Regions from separate parts of the Pelagibaculum spongiae genome, predicted to be linked through region 2. Evidence: predicted binding sites of a transcription regulator. Region 2 holds the regulator's gene; the other holds the start of a gene.
What was found. The regulator LexA, encoded in region 2, represses DNA repair genes until DNA is damaged. The targets are predictions, from matches to a motif close to TACTGTNTANNTANACAGTA.
Positions count from the first base shown of each region.

Region 1 (9,538 bases), on a different contig from region 2:
GCAGGTTTCTGGTGCGATTAAATGAGATTTAATCTGCTGGGGATTATCAGTAGGTAGAGAAATATTTTGTTGTTGCGCCAGATCAATAATAGTTTGTGGGCGAATACTGCCATCGATGTGGCAATGGAGATCTATTTTAGGCAAGTCAAAATAATTCATGTGTCTCTACTTATGTTGTATGAAACGGCTGCGCTAATATCATGTGTCGATAGCGCGCAAGCAACGGTTACATAGTTCATAATCAAGCGTTTACGGTGCTTGGTAGAAACTCCCAAACCATATTTTTGGGATTATATGAAGCAATCTAATATAAGGCATCTAATAGTCAATACCGATCCTAACAGCCAAACAAACGACTGGCAAACTCACAAAAGTGAGGTTAATTTGGGGGGTGTAGTTTAAATATTTTTAATTCTTATTTTTCTGAATTTTTATCTTTAATTTCCGGTTTTTTATGTTTGGTGGCAGACAAGAACAGAGCTGATTTGTGCTCTGTTCTTGTTATTGATTTATAGAATGTTTTTGGCTATCAAATTTTGCTCTATTGTTTTGCTGTTTAATGAATACAGCTGATCCAGTAATTCCATTTGCAAGCTACCTGGTCCTTTGGCATTTTTTGCTGCCAATTGTCCGGCGATCCCCATTACCGCTGCTGCACAAAGTCCGGGCTGTTGGCTGGTTGCAGCGAAAGCGCCGGTTAATGCCGATAAACTACAACCTATGCCGGTGACTTTTGGCATTAATGGGTCACCATTATTTAGCTGATATTGTCGGTTGTTTTTGCCAATAACGAAATCAGTTTCACCTGAGATAACTACTTCAGCATTGAAATAGTTCGCCAATGCTTGGCCATATTGCAGGGCACTGTGGCTGGAGTCTGTGGCATCGACCCCTTTTGAAATGCCTTTTACCGAAGCTGCTGCATTCGCTGGTGTTAATTCAGCGGTATTGGCCAGTGCGATAATTTCTGAAGCATTACCTCGAATAATCAGTCGATTACCACGAGCGGCAATCGTGGCAATTTCTAGTGCTGACTGGTTACGAAAATTGCTGGCACCAACTCCGACCGGGTCGAGTACGATAGGTTTATCGGCGCTCACGGCAAATTGCGCGGCAGTCTTCATTCGATCAACCCAAGTTTCATCCAATGTACCTATGTTAATTACCAGCGAGCCACAAATACGCACCATTTCAGCTAGTTCGCAACGGCTGTGCGCCATAATCGGTGATGCGCCAATCGCTAGTAGTGCATTGGCGCTGTTATTCATCACGACATAGTTGGTTAAATTTAAAACCAAAGGCGCCTGCTGCCGCAGTTGGAGTAAATTATCGGCAATTTGTTGTGCCAGCGATTTATTGGTTGTAGTCATCATTACTCCAAATTATTGTTGGTTGAGCCCTTGCTGCCAAAATGCTATTTCCATTCGAGTTGCGGTTTTAAAGGCATCTGCCAGTTGGTTGAATCTCTGACTATCAATAGAAACTTCGCTGATTAATTGATCGAGAAAATCAGCTTGCTGCTGGGCCACCTTTTGATAATCTTCGCCAGCGTAGATATCGATCCAGCTCTGATAAGGATTATTAATGGTTTGAATTTTGGATAGATTTTGGCCGATGTGAGCATAGCCAATCGCACATGGTACGAGTGCGGCGTATAGATCTGCCAGTTCGCCTTGCATGCCTTTATCTAGTACATAGCGGGTGTAGGCTACGGTGGCGACATCTTCGTCTAGTGCTTCTAGGTCTGCTTCGTTCAAGCCCCAATCTTTACAGTAATCAATATGTAAGCTGATTTCTTCCAGCACAAGAGATGTTACACCCGGTAGGCTTTTACGCATTAAATCCAGCGTTGGCGATTTGTAAACTGCTAGCGCATAGGCACGGGCGTAATGTTTTAAAAACAGATAATCCTGCTGTAAGTAATGTTTAAAGCAAGCCATCGATAAACTGCCGTCGGCCAGTTTTTTTACAAAATCATGTTCGATATATTGTTGCCAATCTGTTTTGCAATATTCGATTAAATCCTGGTATGTCGCTTTGCGTGTCATGCTTATATTTCCTTTTACGACAATAATTACGGGATTAAATACAATAATTTAGCATTTAATGGCGCTTTAATTACGCCCTTTTTCTGCATGAAATCAGCAAAGGTTTGATAGCGCTGTGGATCAATAGCACTAGGGCGCAATGCAAAGCGCGGCAGGGTATCGATCCAAGCGCGGCGGTTCAGCTCACTATCTAAAGTATCTGGTTTATAAGCTTTAAATTCTTGCCAGGCTTGTTGCGGATGATTGACGATATATTGGCTGGCTAATTCCAGTGCCCGATTGAATTTAGCTAGCATGGCTAAGTCAGCTGTTTTGCTATTGGCGACAAATATTAGTTCATCGTATGGTGGTACGCCGTGCTCTTCGAGGAAAAACGCTTTGGCTTTAGCACCTTCTATATCAAGCTGATTTAATTCAAAATTTCGATAACCACCAAAGATAGCATCGACTTTTCCTGACATTAACGATGCCGATAACGCCCATCCCACATTAACCAGTTTTACATCATCAAAGCTAATACCTGCGGTTTCTAACATGGTACCTAGGGTGGCTTTTTCGTATCCACCCAGCGAAGTGCCGATGGTTTTTCCCTTAAGGCTAGCGAGGGAGTCTAGTCCTTTGCCTTGCAGTACCGTTAGGGTATTTAATGGCGTAGCAATTAGAGTTGCGCTACGCACTAGCGGCAAGCCTTCGGCAACATCCATGGTTAATTGAGGCTGATAAGTTACTGCAATATCGACCTTTCCTGCTGCGACCAGTTTGGGCGGCAAGCTAGGGTCTGCGGGCTCTTGAATCGTGACGTTTAAACCTTGGTCGGCAAATAAATTGCGTTGTTGCGCGATAATAATCGGGCCATGATCGGGGTTAACAAACCAGTCCAACATTAAACTGACATCTTGTTTGGCAAAGGCGCTGGTGTTTATCATTAGTAGTGCCAGCAGTAGTATTTTTTTCATTATAACTATTCCTAAGGTTTTGCTTTTTATTAAAATTGGCAGGTTAGAAAAAACAGGCGGCCATTAATTTTCTGGCTGCCAGGGAATCATTTTTTTGAGTAGATAATCGCTGAGGTAATACAAGCTAACGGCCATGCTGGCTAGCACCAGTAATGCAGCAAACAGTTCGGTTATTTGCATTCGGGCATTGGCTTGTATCATTAAATAACCGAGGCCCTCGCTGGAGCCAACCCACTCACCCACTACCGCCCCAATGGGCGCAATTACCACTGCGATACGAATGCCAGAAGCTAGAGAAGGCAAGGCTGCCGGTAGGCGAATATGTAGCAATTGTTTTAATTGACTGGCTTGCATGGTTTGGGCGAGGTCGAGAAAACCCTGGGGAGTTTGGCGCAAGCCGTCATAGCAGCAGGTAGCGATTGGGAAAAAGATGATAATTGCCGACATCACTACCTTGGAGGCAATGCCGTAGCCCAGCCACAACATTAATAAAGGTGCGATAGCAAATACCGGCACCGCTTGAGAGGCAATTAATAAAGGCAATAACCAGCGACGTAGCGAGCTAAATAAATGCAGTTGCAATGCTAATAACCCACCACTAAAAATCCCCAGCATTAAGCCTAAAATAATTTCAGTTAAGGTCACCCAACCATGGTTTAGAAATAACTGTGGTTTTTGCCAGAGCAGCTGAATTACCTTCACCGGTTGTGGCAGTAAATAACCTGGAACTTCAAAATAGATCACTGCGCCTTGCCAGAAGGCACCTAGCATCAATAGGCTGGTAAGGCCTCGTATCAACATGGAATCAAATAATTTATCCATGCCATACCTCTGATTTTTCGTGCTGATCTGTAAGGTCAGGTGTTGCCCGATTTTGCGTTAGCAAATGCAAAAGTTGTTGTTGGCTGATGGCTAACTCGGCATTTAGTGGCCTCGGGGGGGAGGGTTGTTGGAAGCGATAAAGATTCAATGTTGCCGTTTTTCATCAGCAATAATTGATCGGCTAACCGTAATGCTTCTTGTGGATCATGGGTGATTAATAAAACGGTACGGTCTTTTAATAATTCAGCGCTAATGTTTTGTAGCTGGAAGCGAGTAGGGGCATCTAGCGCAGAAAATGGTTCATCCATTAACACCACTGAAGCCGGTCGTATCAAGGTTCTTGCAAGGGCTGCTCGTTGACGCATGCCGCCAGATAGTTGTGCTGGAAATTTCTCCAAATGATCAATTAAACCGACTTGTTCTAATATTTGTTTGGCTTTTTTTAGTAACTGTTTTTTGTCAGATGATTTCCCGGATAGTTTCTGATGTAAACAGACATTGTCTAACAAGTTCAGCCAGGGCAGTAATAAATCTTGTTGGGCCATATAGCTAAGCCGGCCAGCCAAGGGTTGTTGGTCACTGGTGAGTAGCTGGCCAGAGTATTGGCAATTTTTGGGTAATAAACCGGCAATCCAACGTAATAGACTGGTTTTGCCACAGCCGCTAGCACCGAGTAAACAGCTCCATTTTGCCGCAGGAAAAGTAATATTTAGGTTTTCAAATACAGCGGGTTGCTCTGGATTGAACTTCAATCCAAGTCCTACCAGTTGCAGCCCAACGGCTGGCGTAATTTCGCTGAGCATGGCCTATAAATCCAGTTGTTTTATTGCGACTGAAGAAAGATCCAATGGAAGTTGTTTTTGGTTATGCTGCTGATAAAAATGATGAACTGGGCCATGTCCTTGGCCAATGTGTAATTGATCGGCATGAGCTAAAGCACCGGTTAGCCAGGCTTTAGCTGAGTGAACGGCTTGTTGTAGGAGTTGCCCCTGAGCGATGAATGATGCAATTGCAGCAGATAGCGAACAGCCCGTGCCATGGGTATTTTCGGTTTCAATTCTAGGGCTTGATAACTGAATGATTTTTTGATTGATAATTAACAAATCATTACTGGTGCTATCTGATTGTAGATGGCCGCCTTTTAATAGAATAGCTTGGGCGTCGAGCTGACGTAGTTGATTGATTAAGTTCAACATTTGTTGTTGGTTTTGTGGCACAGCTTGGTCGGTGAGCGCTGCGGCTTCGGGTAAATTTGGCGTAATAATACTCGCCAGAGGAACCAGTCGTTGTTTTAAGTTATGAATTGCCGATTGTTCGAGCAATAAATCGCCGCTGGTTGCGACCATTACTGGATCGAGCACTATTGGGATTGTGGGGTACTGCTCTAAAAAACTGGCAATAGTCTGAATGATTTTCGCTTCAGCCAACATGCCAATTTTTATTGCCTGAATATTTAAATCATCGAAGACCGCGGTGAGTTGTTGCTGAATGAAATCAGCAGAGATAGGAAGTATTCCCTTAACCGCTAAGGTATTTTGTGCCGTTAGTGCAGTAATTACCGAGCAGGCATAGCTGCCAGTTGCAGAGATCGCTTTGATATCAGCCTGAATACCTGCACCGCCGCCGCTATCTGAACCGGCAATTGTCAAGATGATCGGCGTTTTATGTTCGGTTTTTTTTGATTGGTCGGGTGTCGGGTGTCGCGAGGTGGTTGGCTGAATCATGGAACTTCCTTTGCTTTATTGGCTAATAAGGCAAAGGGACTGGCGAGGTATTTGAAATGGAGCGACGCTTGTAGAGGCTGGTACGCTAGACCCTGTAAGCTATTTGAGCATATTCAAATAGATCTCTGCTAGTTCCCTACGCCAGTATTAACCGGATCAGGTTCTACGGGTCTCAGCATCTTTTTGCTGATCTCAGCCTTACGGCCCCCCGACTAACTTCAGCGCTATGCTATTTCGTGGAGTCAAAAGCTGTCAATGGAAGTTTTCAACAAAGGATTGAAGGTCGTTGACCGTTATTCACCGGAGAGCAATTTCGTGAGTTTCATTTTTAGTTACGACTACTTAGATAGTTGAGTTTTTAAGTGATTAGTTGGCATTAGCTTTGGGTAGTTGTTGCCAGTTGGTTGTATAAGCTGGCGAACAGAAGTCTCGTTTCATCGCCCATTTAGGCTGCAAACTTTCTGCTGCTAATTTTAAGCTGCCGCGGCCAAAGCGCTGGTTAATTTCATCAAGGGTTTTCATCAATTGCTGGCTGTTGTGCATTCGATAGTCTGCCGAGGTTTCTAATAATTGCAGTTGGTTTTTACTTGCCGGGTCTATATCAGACAACCAGACGCTGGCTTTTTGATATTGATAGCCAGGTGCAAACAACTCATGAATTAATGCTTGTGCGTGTTCGGATAAAATCCGGCTGTCATTAATTGGTTTATTTAAACGAATAGATTTGGCTGCAGTGTAAGGTTTATCGCAGTTTTTCCCAGTAGTTAAATGCACCCCTATCTCGCCACAGCAGCTGTTTTGTTGTCGCAATTTTTCTGCAGCGCGACAGGTATATTGGGTGATCGCTTGTTGTAAATCAGCCAGCTCCGTTAATCGTTTGCAAAAAGAGCGAGAACTGATGATTTGTTTGCGTGATTCAATCTGTGGCTCCATCTCTAGACAGGCTTGCCCTTGTAATTCCCGCACTGTTTTTTCTAAAGTGACAGAGAATTTTTTCCGAATCCATAAATGATCGGCGTTCGCCAGGTCAGCAACGGATTCAAAGCCATAGCCTTGCAGTTTTTCTCGTAATCGATGACCAATCCCCCACACCTCGCCAATCGGTAATTGCGGCAGCCAAAGGTTCCTTTGATGTTGTGTAAGTAAACTGGCACAGCCACTTTGACTGTGGCGTTTGGCGATATGATTTGCCAGTTTGGCTAGCGTTTTGCTAGAACCGAAGCCAACGCCCACCGGCATTTTTAATTGCTTAATTAATTGCTGACGTATTTGTCGGCTTAATGAGTAAGGGTCGGCTGGTGGCTGGTTAAAATAAAGGAAGCTTTCATCGATGCTGTAACACTCGATGGCATCACCCCAGCTGAGTAAAATTTGCTGTACTCGTTGAGAAATATCACCGTATAAAGTGTAGTTAGATGAAAAAACAGCCACTTTTTTCTGGCGAAGGTCGTTTTTTATTTGGAAGTATGGGCTGCCCATTGAAATGGAAAGCAATTTAGCTTCTTCGCTGCGCGCAATAATGCAGCCATCATTATTGGAAAGCACCACAATTGGTTTTTTGTCTAGGTCCGGGCGAAATAATCGCTCGCAAGAAGCATAGAAATTATTGCAATCGACTAAAGCGAAGCAGTGAGTCATAAAGGTGTGTTTTGGTGAGCTTATGCGTTTGCTAGCTGGCAGCTAGGACGTAAAGAGTGAATTACTGACGTAACAACACCCCAAATTTGTTCGATCTGTTCTGGATTGCAAGGAATGGCTGGATAACTGTCACAAGTTGACCGAAGTTGCGGCTGTTTTTTGTGATAGCAAAGCTGTTTAACCAACAAACTACCATTAATTTCTGCGATTACGACATCACCTTGCTGGGCGGTGAGCGATCGGTCAACCAACAACAAGTCTTGATCAAAAATACCAACACCTTGCATCGAGTGGCCATCGGCCTGCATAAAAAAACTACTAGAAGGATGCTGAATAAGGTGTTGTGACAAATCCAGAGTGCGCTCTTGGTAGTCTGCAGCAGGGGAGGGAAAACCAGCACTGGCAAAGCCAAGTAGTGGTAATTGTAATGAGCTGGGCAGAGATTGTTGCATAGTATTGGCTCTCTTCTCGGTACTTTTGGCGTTGATTTTTATGATTGCTGGCGATGCTTTTTTGAAAAGACAATCAAACAAATTTAACTGTATGTACGAACAGTATTGCGAAGATTCATAGCCGGCGCAAGTTTTTTGAAATGATTGAAAGTGGTGGTTTAGTCACAACGTTGCGGAAAATCGGCAAGTTATCAACTATGCTGGCTGTAGCTAGTTTGAAACGTGAAATGTGAAACGAAATTGCCCGAAACAGGGAGAGGTTTATGAGCAATCCTAGTGTAAAAGTTAGCAACCAATCGTCTGGTGATATTTATTTAAATGGTGATCCTAATTGGGATGATCAAAAACTACTGGTTAATGGTCAACCAATTGTGCCTAGTGGCGAGAAGGTTAGCAAAGGTGTCGAAGTAGTTGTGAGTGTAGAGTGGGGCGGTAATCGTTCTGCTCATATGATAGGTATGATTATTTCAGATAGTTCTAATTATGACGATGGTGCTGCTTATCAAATGACTTTTGGTGAAGATCCTGAGATGGGCTATATGACGCGCACCGAAACTTATGATTGGGGTGATCCGAGTATTACATATCGTATGAAAGATCGACATCCTTGGGAAATGACTATGGAATTTAAGGACAAAGAAAAAGTAGTTGTTGAATAAGTTAACCAATGATTTCTGTAAAAACGCCAATAATTCATGTTGTTGGCGTTTTTTTTATGGTTTCTTATAGCCAAGCAATCAAGCTGTTTGGCGATGATAATTTTCTGTAACAACTTAACTATTGTCGTAGCTCTTCATTTCATTCAATGTGGTTTTGTAGAAAATAACCAATTTATTCTTAAAAATAGCCCGAACTAAAGGGGGGTGTATTGTTCGAAAAAGAGGGTTGATCCGTATCACTGTCATTCTTGGTTAGCTCTGTGATTATTTGTGGCAGAGTGAAGTTGATTAAATCAGAAGATCTATAAACGTGCTAGCTAGAGGCGCAAGGTAAAATTTAATGGCGATGGTTTTTTGTCAACCTAGTCATTTCGACTTTGATTGGCTTGAAATCTATCTAATTATAGCAATGGTTTGCTTTGCAATAGGTGGTTTGTCACTAGAACCGATGCAAGCTGGCTTGGCTTTGTGCTGGGATCTGTAGTGGCATTGCTGGCCAGTTTGTGTTTTTTGGATTGAAATAATGGCTGGGCTGATGGTGGTTTTTAGCAATTATATGCCAATAATAATCTGAAGTTTGAGCTTGACAGTTTCACTGTGAGTTTTTAGTTTTGTTAAAAACCAATTTAAGGGGACCTGACATGATCGATGGCATGGATGCGTTGCTTTACAATCAGGTAGTCGGTGTTTCAACGGCTTTGGCAATAGCAGCCGATGGCAATGATACTTACGCAACTTGGGGGCAATACCATTTGCTTGATGATATATGCCAGCAAAATCAAGGGACTGATCTTGACCACCCAATGCAGTGGGAGTTGCTGGCTGATTTCACTCCCAATGTTAAGAACGCTATCTTGCTTTATGAAAAGGCGATGGCGCTAGCCGAACAAACCCAGTTATTTGATTACTGTGCTTCCATCAAGCTGGCGTTGGCAGAATGCTACCGTGTTCAGGGTAAGTCTCAATTGGCATTTCGCCATGCACAATTTGCCGATAAGTATGCGAAAGATTTATCTGATTTAGAATTGCGTCAGCAAATTAGTCAGTTATTGCTAGAGCTGGCGGAATAGCGGTAAGACACAGTATAAACTAATGATTATAAATTAAGCCGCTGCAAACATTGTTTGCAGCGGCTTTTCTATGTGTTTTTGTGAATGATTTTCTGTTGCTTGAGCTGTAAAAATTAAGACAGTTTTTCTAATAATTTCTGCAGTTGCTGCTTTTCAGCTTTGATTTCGG
Region 1 covers NZ_QDDL01000004.1:387,999-397,536, reverse strand. The annotation lists gene add (adenosine deaminase) at 1-159, opposite strand, end outside; purine riboswitch at 219-318, opposite strand; gene thiM (hydroxyethylthiazole kinase) at 510-1,370, opposite strand; gene tenA (thiaminase II) at 1,383-2,048, opposite strand; gene DC094_RS12235 (ABC transporter substrate-binding protein) at 2,075-3,004, opposite strand; gene DC094_RS12230 (ABC transporter permease) at 3,068-3,826, opposite strand; gene DC094_RS12225 (ATP-binding cassette domain-containing protein) at 3,862-4,629, opposite strand; gene thiD (bifunctional hydroxymethylpyrimidine kinase/phosphomethylpyrimidine kinase) at 4,633-5,550, opposite strand; TPP riboswitch at 5,667-5,771, opposite strand; gene DC094_RS12215 (Y-family DNA polymerase) at 5,917-7,188, opposite strand; gene DC094_RS12210 (LexA family protein) at 7,209-7,640, opposite strand; gene DC094_RS12205 (hypothetical protein) at 7,904-8,299, shown strand; gene DC094_RS12200 (hypothetical protein) at 8,941-9,369, shown strand; gene DC094_RS12195 (DNA-binding protein) at 9,483-9,538, opposite strand, start outside.
Region 1: a site for LexA is predicted at 7,726-7,745, ahead of DC094_RS12210 (LexA family protein). Genes of this name have one in related genera too.

Region 2 (9,538 bases):
TGGTATATTGCAATAATACCTGGCGCGCACTCCATTTATTGGCTCGTGCAACATCAACATAAAGCACCAGATGGTAGTGATTGCTCATCACGGCATAGGCTGCTACATCAATTGAGAATGCCCGCGCCAGCAGATCAATTCGATCGACAATCCACTGGCGGCGATGATCATAATTTTTTCGAAGCTCAGGCACAATCGCAGGATCTTCACCACACAACCACCCTCGCCTAACGCATCTTGAACAGGCATGCACATATGGGTTCGCTTTCGGGTCAAACAGAATGGCACGAGGTGCTGGCATAATAAAAAAGGAAGGCTTTTTACAAGCATCCACTCCAACTCATTTCAGTGGTTGGTTGATGTTAGCTGACGTGAACTCACATTTGAAATCAAAAATTTTTAGGCAATAGCGTTGGTCATAGATAAATTTGTGGGTGGCAAAATTAGTTGCAAAATTTAGTTTTCCACCTTATTGAAATACAACCTAAAAAGTGTCAGAGCGTATTTACTAAAAGAAGACTTTGATGGCTTTTGGCAGTACACCTCAGCATATCATGCAGGTAATTATTTAGATCGTTGGTGCAATAGAACCATGCGATCAAAAATAGAACCAATGAAGAAAGTAGCGAAAACTATAAGAAATCATCGAGACTTAATCTTGAACTGGTTTAAGGCCAAAAAAGCTTATTCAAGTGGGATTATTGAAGGCTTAAATACCAAGGTAAAACTGACGGTGAGAAAATCTTATGGATTTAAAAGCTATAAATGCACTGAGATAGCGCTCTATCATAGCCTTGGAAAACTACCCGAACCAAAACTAACCCACCGATTTTACTGAAGAGGCAAACAAATAAAAAAACCGCAAATTGAAAGTTTACGGTTTTTCTGGCAAATGTTTATTGCTACCAGACCAGTTATTAAAATCAGATTAATTCTGATCTTCAGCCGGACTATCATCTTCAGCATCAACGTCACTTTCAAAAGCGCCTTGATCTTCTGATTGCGCAGTAAAGCCGCCTTCAAAAGAACCATGCTCTTGGCGAGGTTCACGAACTGCTGGATACGCCAGAATTTCTAAGTAGAAAGACTCTAGAGCCAACGACTCTACTTCATCGATACACTTGTTGATTGCCTTAAGATGGATCTCTTTTGCCTGCTCTTTATCATGACCGAACTTACAAGCGAACCCCCAATAATCTGCATCCGGTGGTAATTTTTTGTTGCGCTCGCGCTTGAGGTATTTTTTAACATCATGCTTAGCTGATTCGACCAAACGAGGATATTTAATTTTTTCATGGGTTAACTGAAATATTTTTTTCATAAATGCTCTGTAAAAACAATTCTTAATAGATAAACCAAAGCGAAAACCACTTCGACCTATAAAAAACAATGGCTAAAATCACTCAAATGTTAAAAGTGATTAGCTCTGTGGGCGAAACACATGAACATTTTCATGCCCCTGCTCTTTTAAATGCAAGGCATGTAATTGGCTCATTACGCCTTTTTCACAATAGAACAGATATTGCTTGGCCGGATCAAATTCGGTGACCTTGTTTTGAATATTGAAAAATGGAATTTCCAACAATTCAACACCCAATAACTCACCTTGGCCAGGTTCACTCACTAAGCTAGCGAATGACTTGGTTTCTATCTCATCTGGGTGGCGAATATCAACAATCACTGAACCTGCCAGTGCTTTTTGCTTCACTTCAACCTCAGGCTGCTCTTCAATATCTTTCAGCACATTATCGATTGACTGAACTACTGCATCTTCGATTGCCTTATCCAACACAGCAAAATCAAAGCGTTCTTCTTCAGCTTCAATTTTTGGCAAACGAGCACGCGTGGTTGGTTTTTTCGAAATCACACCACAATATTCAGGCATTTGACTGGCCATATCATGGGTGCCGATTTGACGAGAAATATCGATAATCTCTGGCTTGTCCATAGTCACTAATGGGCGTAGCACCAGTTTTTCAGAGACTCTCTCGATCACATTCAAGTTTGCTAAGGTTTGGCTGGACACTTGTGCGACCGATTCGCCGGTCACTATACAATCTAGCTTCAAACGATCTGCAATTTTATTGGCTGCCCGGTACATCATCCGCTTAAGGATCACACCCATTTGCGAATTTTCAACTCGAGTTAAAATCTCAGCGACTACACCTTCAAAAGGTACCGAAACAAACTTCACTCGATGCGAACTAGAGTACTTTTCCCATAATTGATGAGAAACCTGCTTAACACCAACTTCGTGAGCTCGGCCGCCAAGGTTGAAAAAGCAAAAATGCGTCTGCAAACCACGGCGGTTAACCAAATAACTGGCAACACCAGAATCAAAACCACCTGAAATCAGCGATAGCACAGCATCTTGAGTACCCAGCGGGAAACCACCCAAACCTGGCTGCTGCTGCTGAACCATAAAGCATTGCTGGCCAACAATTTCCATTTTGATCGTAATATCAGGTTTTTTCAGTTTAACACCAACCGCTTCGGTCAACTGATTTAAACCACCACCTACTTGGCGTTCAACATCAATGGAGCTAAAAGCGTGGTGATTACCAGTACGCTTCACCCGAAGGCAGAAGGTTTTTCCTTTGAGCACTTCGGTATAGTGCGGCAATGCAAGCTGCAAGATATCGTCGATGGTTTCAAAGTCATGCGGGAACACCCGCAGGAAACTTCCAATGCCTGGGGTGCAAGAAAGCACCTGCTCTGCGGCTTCCTGATGCTGTTCGACAACACCGTCAACATCGAGCCGATCCCAGTTACCAGAGACTTTGATTTCTGGGTCGATTCGCTTGAGCTGTACATTCAAATTGCTTTTCAGCTGTTGAATGAAACGCTTTCGAACCGGTTTACTTTTAATGGTTATCTCTGGAAATAGTTTGATCAGGTACTTCATGAATTATCCGCGGGCCTATGATTAGCCAATACAGGTGACAAGCAAGCGGGCGATTATAGCTAAAGCTGGGTCATGTCCCAAACTTCCCTTGATAAAAATAGACTCAACACAACTTTGCGCTCGACCCAACTACTGAATATAATAACAGCACTGTTTTAATACTCAGGTACCAACATGCTGAAGTTAACTCACAGGCAGCAGCAAATCCTTGATGTAATCAAGCAAAACCTTCAGCTGACTGGCTTCCCTCCAACCCGGGTTGAAATTGCCCAACATTTTGGTTTTCGTTCTGCCAATGCTGCAGAAGAACATTTAAAGGCTTTGGCTAAAAAAGGCGCTATCGAACTGTTGGCTGGCACATCTCGCGGCATTCGATTGTTGGGCGATCACCAACATGACCCAGACGAAACCTTACCATTAGTAGGCAAGGTTGCCGCAGGCCAGCCTATTTTGGCCGCTGAGCATGTCGAGCAAAGAATTCAAGTAAACCCTGGAGTATTTCGCTCAAAACCAGATTTTTTATTACGAGTAGAAGGCTTAAGCATGCAAGACATTGGCATTCTTGACGGTGACTTATTGGCAGTGCGCCAGGCTCAAACTGCACTCAATGGCCAAATTGTTGTCGCTCGTATTGAAGAAGATGTCACCGTAAAGCGATTTGAAAAAACCGGCAAGCAAATTTTACTGCACCCGGAAAACAAAGATTTCGATGTGATCAAGGTTTCCCCTAAAACCGCTTTTGCGATTGAAGGTATCGCAATTGGTGTGATCCGGGATTTCTCTTAATCGATTGAAGGTGTTTTTTAGGTTTACTAGTAGCGATAGGATAAATGATCTTATTGACAAGCTAAACTTCGAGCTAGTTAGAACAGAATAAGCAAAGCCACAGAAATCAAAAAGGCCGCATCTAGCGGCCTTTTTGGTTAAAAAATTAAGTTTTAATATTAAACAGTGACACCGTCACTCTAAACCATGAGATAGATTTTCTTTGGCTTGTCGCCATCCCACCATCCAGTTGTGTCGAACATTGACTGACCCAGCATACGGACAAGCTTCTTTGGACATACCGACCAAGCCTGCATGATACCCTTTACTCCAAGCTCTTTGCGTGCGATCCCGCTTATGTGTCTTCATGCTTTCCATTTCCTCCTCAGGGTTGGCATTAAACACGCATCAGGTCGTTTTGGTTTAGCTAGGTACAGCAATGTCACTTGTTATTGTTGTAGCGCTGGCAAACCACATTTACCCGATACAACTACCTCAAGGCAGCCTTTTAAAGTTAGACCAAACCTTGAGGTAGAAAAAACCGGCCAGCTATTGAGTGTTACATCATTTTAAAAATTTACGACGTCTCAAACAGACTGCCAACCAACCAGCAAAAATCATTAGCCCGCCTGCCGCGCCACCACCCGAATCATTTAGCGGCTTCTCCGGGACACACACTTGAGGTGCTGAAGGCGCAGTAGGGTCGTTGTCATTTGCACGGGTCAAACGAACGCTAAATACTTTGCCTTGTAAGCTGTCATCGGCTGCTGCAGTTGCCACAGCGGATGCATAAATCACTGGATTGCTACTATCGCCGACAATTTTATTGATGCCAGTAATCACAATTCCTTGGCTACAATCGATCAGATTCGATGCATCGAGCATGATTTCCACTGAATCGGTATTAACTACATCACTGCCAGCAGGAAAATATAAAAAGCCATGTCGCTCACTGCCGGTAGAAACTGAAGTTCTACGCACAACCGCGTTGCCACCGATAATACCGCTGTCACTAACCGCCGAAGCAGAAGAACTCAGATCTGTTTCAAGATAACCAAGACCTACCGCCGCTTCATTCGGGCTTGAGGTATCAAAGCTAATAGCTTCGGTCAATGTTGCAGAGACTTGGGAAGATCCTACGGCAATGCCGCCAGTATTTATTGCACTAAGACTGGTATCGTAATCTTCGTTATCTACCAGCGGCGCTACAATTCCGCTATCGCTATCGCCATCGGCTGCAATACCGGCAAAGGTCGTGCCGTGGCCATTTTGCGGATCTGTAGCATCAGTGATTCTAAACCAGAAGCCTCGTGCCCAACTTATGGTTGAATCACCCTCAGCACGAGAGAAATCTCCAACTCTGCCAACTACAACGGGTGCAGTACCGTCATCACTGACATCTAGTGCGAAGGAAAATTTATCCACATCATCAAACGCGATGGTTTGATAAGCACCTAAATCAAAAGCTTGGCGATTATTTGAGGGGTAAACTACTGCTCGTTGATGATCTGTAATCGTGCAATTGCTTAAAACATCAAGCAGACCACTATCATCCGCATCACTACAAGTCAGACTGCTTCTATCAACCGCTTCAAAATGACGAGACCAACCCACAATAACGCCGCCAGCATTAATCGCATTCGCCATGTTATCTTCATTACCCCAGCTCGTAAGAGTTGGCAATGCAGTGTTATTTAATTGCGCCCGAGTGGTTCGAGTAGCAGTATTTCTAATTGCTAGGCTCGGGCGAATCACCGCCTGCCCTGTTGGCCATTCACCTGCTGTCACATCAAAATGAGAATAACCGACTACTTCAATACCATTTGATGTATTGGCAATATCTCTGACAACATTTTCTACAAAATAACCTGTCGCTGCACTAGTTGCTTCAGTAATTGACAGGTCTGATGATTCAGCAGTTAATGGATCTTGAACTGCTGCAATAACCTCAACCCCTCTAACAGAGTCAGTCGTGAGTACGCCATTGAGCCCTCGAGCACAAAAAGCCGCTGTTGTAGTGAACTTAAAACGTACATCACGTGTTCGACAATTTCGAGATGCGGCACCATAAACTAGCCCAACCACCTGATCTGGTAGATTGTTTTGCACCAAAACACTATTAACTTGGAAGTTAAGGCCACCGTTACCTTTTTGAACGTCACTAAATTCGCTAGGAATTTGTAAAGGCTCAGCTTTGAAAACTGCAGCGTGGGCAGTCGCTGCTGCCATAGAAGTGATAAGCAATGAAGCTGGCACCAGCCATCCTGATTTGGACATAAACTCCTCAGAAAAATTAATCGCCGCATGCATGCGCAGCTTAGGGAGCTGTTATCTCAAATCGCTAAGCTTAAATCAATCAGGAAACCGGATAACGTTGACCGTAGATTACTTGTAATTGCTTGGCTTTTTCCTGTTGATCATCGGTCAAGCGATTAGATAGTAGAGAAATACCTTCCTGCGCTCTGGCATAGCCTCGCTCCAGTGCCAACAAATACAAAGCATTGGCTGATGAAAGATCGGTTGAACGACCTAATCCATAAATCATTAAACCCGCCAGACCAACCAATGCACGGCCATCACCTTGTCTGGCTGCACGGTCAAACCACAGCCAAGCCTTAAAATAATTTGGCTTATCTTTTTCAGGTTGCGAGTAGTAAATAGCCAGTTGATATTGTGAATCAGAATCTCCCGCTTCAGCGGCACGCAGCTTCCATTTTATGGCGCTTCGAACCAGCTTCGGATCCTTATTTTTTTCAAGAAGCTCAGACAATCTGGCCATTGCAGCCATATTGCCATTTTCGGCTAGTGCTTTTAGCCAAGCAAAGCCTTGTGCTCTAGATTTGGAATCTTTTCGTTTGAGTAGCAGCTGATATAGCTTTCGCGCAGCGGTTTGATCACCCTGCACTGCTGCCCGTTCTAACCAATATTGAAATTGCTTGACATCAACATCAACGCCGGTACCGGTTTCATACAAACCGGCCAAAACAACTTGAGCTTGTCGGTCGCCCATACTGGCCGCTTTAAAATACCAAGCGGCGGCAATTTGCAAATTCAAGTCAACACCTAAACCTGCCATATACGCCTTTGCCAGCATACGCATGGCAATCACATCGCCTGCTTTAGCATGATTAACCAAAGACGGCATAGCCCGCCGATAATCGTAAGCTTTATAAGCAGCTTGTGCTTCAGCTTGAGTCAACAACCCTTGCTGACAACCCACTGTCAAAAAACTCATCAAAATCAGGCAGGCCAGCCTTTTCATTTTATATTCGTCTCTTTACATAACTGCCTGGAGCAGCCTCCAGAGCTTTAAATTTTCCTGAACCAGGTATTCTGGCAGGTACTTTTTTACCGCGCTTTTCCGACGCCCAGATATCCCAATCGGTCCACCAAGAGCCTTCATTTTGCTGCGCATTTTCTAACCAATCATCTGGGCTGTCTGGTAATTCATCGCAAGTCTGAAAACCATACTTGTTATTTACTGGCGGATTGACGATACCAGCAATATGCCCCGAACCACCCAAAACAAATTTTACCGGACCCTGATGCAATTTGGCACCTGGGTAAGTCGACTGCCATTTGGCGATATGGTCATCGTGCGTCGACACAAAGTAAGCCGGAGTTTTAATCGTCGAAACATCAATTGCAACCCCTGCTAGCTCAACACCCTCTGAATCCTTAAAACAGTTTTCCATGTACATCTTTCGCAGATACCAAGTATGCATTTTTGCCGGCATATTGGTTGCATCTGAATTCCAGTAAAGCAGATCAAATGGGAAAGGCGTGTCACCACACAAGTAATTGGTGATGAAATAGCTCCAAATTAGATCATTCTCACGCAACATGTTGAAACTACCAGCCATTACACGGCCATTCATGTAGCCATCATCTGCTGCATTACTCTCAATTGAAGCCACCTGCTTCTCATCGATGAACACGCCTAGCTCGCCTGGATCACTAAAATCTATCAGCGTTGCCAAATAAGTAAGCGACTCCAGTTTATCCGCCTGACCCTTACTTTTTAACCAAGCGGCCGTTGCAGACAATAAAGTACCGCCGAGGCAATAACCGGTTGCCATCACTGGTTGGTCATTAGTGATTTGACGAATGGTATCAATCGCCGCCAAGGTGCCGTCAGTTAAATAATCATCAAAGGTTTTATCTTTGTGCTCAGCACCAGGATTAACCCATGAAATCATAAAAACGGTATAACCCTGATTCACTAGCCATTGCACGTAGGAATTTTTTGGTGACAAATCGAGGATGTAATATTTGTTAATCCACGGTGGAATAATCATTATCGGTTTTTGATAAACCGTTTTAGTGGTCGGTTTATATTGGATCAATTGCATCATGTCATTTTGAAAAACGACCGAACCTTCGGTAATGGCGACATTTTTGCCCAACTCAAACGCATCTAAGTCGGTCATGCGGATATCTAAACGACCGTTACCGCGCTCTAGATCTTGCAACATATGATCCAGACCACGAACTAGGTTTTCACCACGGCTTTCAATAGTGCGTTTTAAAACATCTGGATTGGTAGTAACAAAGTTGGTTGGCGACATGGCACCCACAAACTGGCGGGTGATAAATTCGAGCTTTTGGTGGTTCTTTTCATCCATTCCATCAACGGAATGAATCGATTTTTGAAAAAACTGCGATGTCAGCAAATAAGATTGTTTTATAAAATCAAATAGCGCGACTTCAGTCCATTCTTTGCCTTTAAAACGTCGGTCACCTTTTTTTGGCTCAACTACCGGCGAAGCTTGCTGGCCTATCATGCCAAACAACATATTGTGACAAAGCTGGGCGTAATTTTGCCAAAACTCTAACTGAGCATTTACCAACTTACTTGGGTCTTGAATCAGCTGTTCTGTCAGATCAAGGAAGGCACCGCCAATATTCATTACATCTGGCTCACCACCACCGACTGATTGTCGATCCATAAAATCTTTTACAATTCGCTGACTTCGGCGGGCAATATCATCAAAAATCTGAACTACATCAGCCTTTTCATCAAGACTTTCAGAGTCATGCTGCGTCTGAGCACTCATATGCATTTCCTTGTTGTTTTGCGTTACTTCCTTGCCCCTGATATTTGACTAAAATAATTCAAATCAAAAATTACTCTAATCATTGCACAGGGTTATCGCTGATAAAATAACAAAAAAGCCGCCCTGATGGCGGCTTTTTTTACCACTAAAACTTAAGCAGCTTTAGATGGTGCTTTTTTAGTAGCAGGTTTAACTGCAGCAGCGACTGCGCTTTGGCTTTCTTGTGCCATTTTCTCTAGCTCAGTTTTGAAAGAGGCGCCCATCTCAGCTAGTACCTTTGCATCATCGGCAACTTTTTTGCTAACAGTTTTCACAGCTTCAACTTGACCCGCTGCGTACTTTTGCATGCCTTCCAGATCTTGGATCTGAGTCGCAGCTTTCAATTGCTGAACACCCATTTCTGAATAGCTTTGCAAAGTAGCGAGTTGGAATTCAGCCAATCTTTCGATGCTTTCTACAGCCAGCTCATTCAAACGAGTCATCGGTTGAGTCATACGCTGTGCTTGATCGTTAAACTGCTTCATCATATCTGTGTACATGGCCACTTCCTTCTGTTGTGATTGATTTTCCTTGATTGTTGCAATGCAGCATACAAGTGATTTTTGTGCAGCGCAACATAAAAAGCGTCTTAAAAATTCAATTATTGGCTTTCGCCGCACAAGCAGGCAAAATGACCGATAAAGAATGCTCATCACAAAAGAAGCTGCGCTTATGAACTCGCTAGAAAACATCCCGCTCGATCAACTACACGAAGGCCTTTCTGCTAGCCTAGAAAAGACCATCACCCAACAAGATATTCAGCTTTTCGCCG
Region 2 covers NZ_QDDL01000003.1:125,729-135,266, forward strand. The annotation lists gene DC094_RS09465 (transposase) at 1-334, opposite strand, end outside; partial or broken gene DC094_RS09470 (transposase) at 470-838, shown strand; gene DC094_RS09475 (DUF6172 family protein) at 929-1,321, opposite strand; gene thiI (tRNA uracil 4-sulfurtransferase ThiI) at 1,421-2,905, opposite strand; gene lexA (transcriptional repressor LexA) at 3,080-3,691, shown strand; gene rmf (ribosome modulation factor) at 3,866-4,039, opposite strand; gene DC094_RS09495 (hypothetical protein) at 4,235-5,947, opposite strand; gene DC094_RS09500 (tetratricopeptide repeat protein) at 6,027-6,932, opposite strand; gene DC094_RS09505 (PHA/PHB synthase family protein) at 6,934-8,727, opposite strand; gene DC094_RS09510 (phasin family protein) at 8,880-9,266, opposite strand; gene DC094_RS09515 (MaoC/PaaZ C-terminal domain-containing protein) at 9,439-9,538, shown strand, end outside.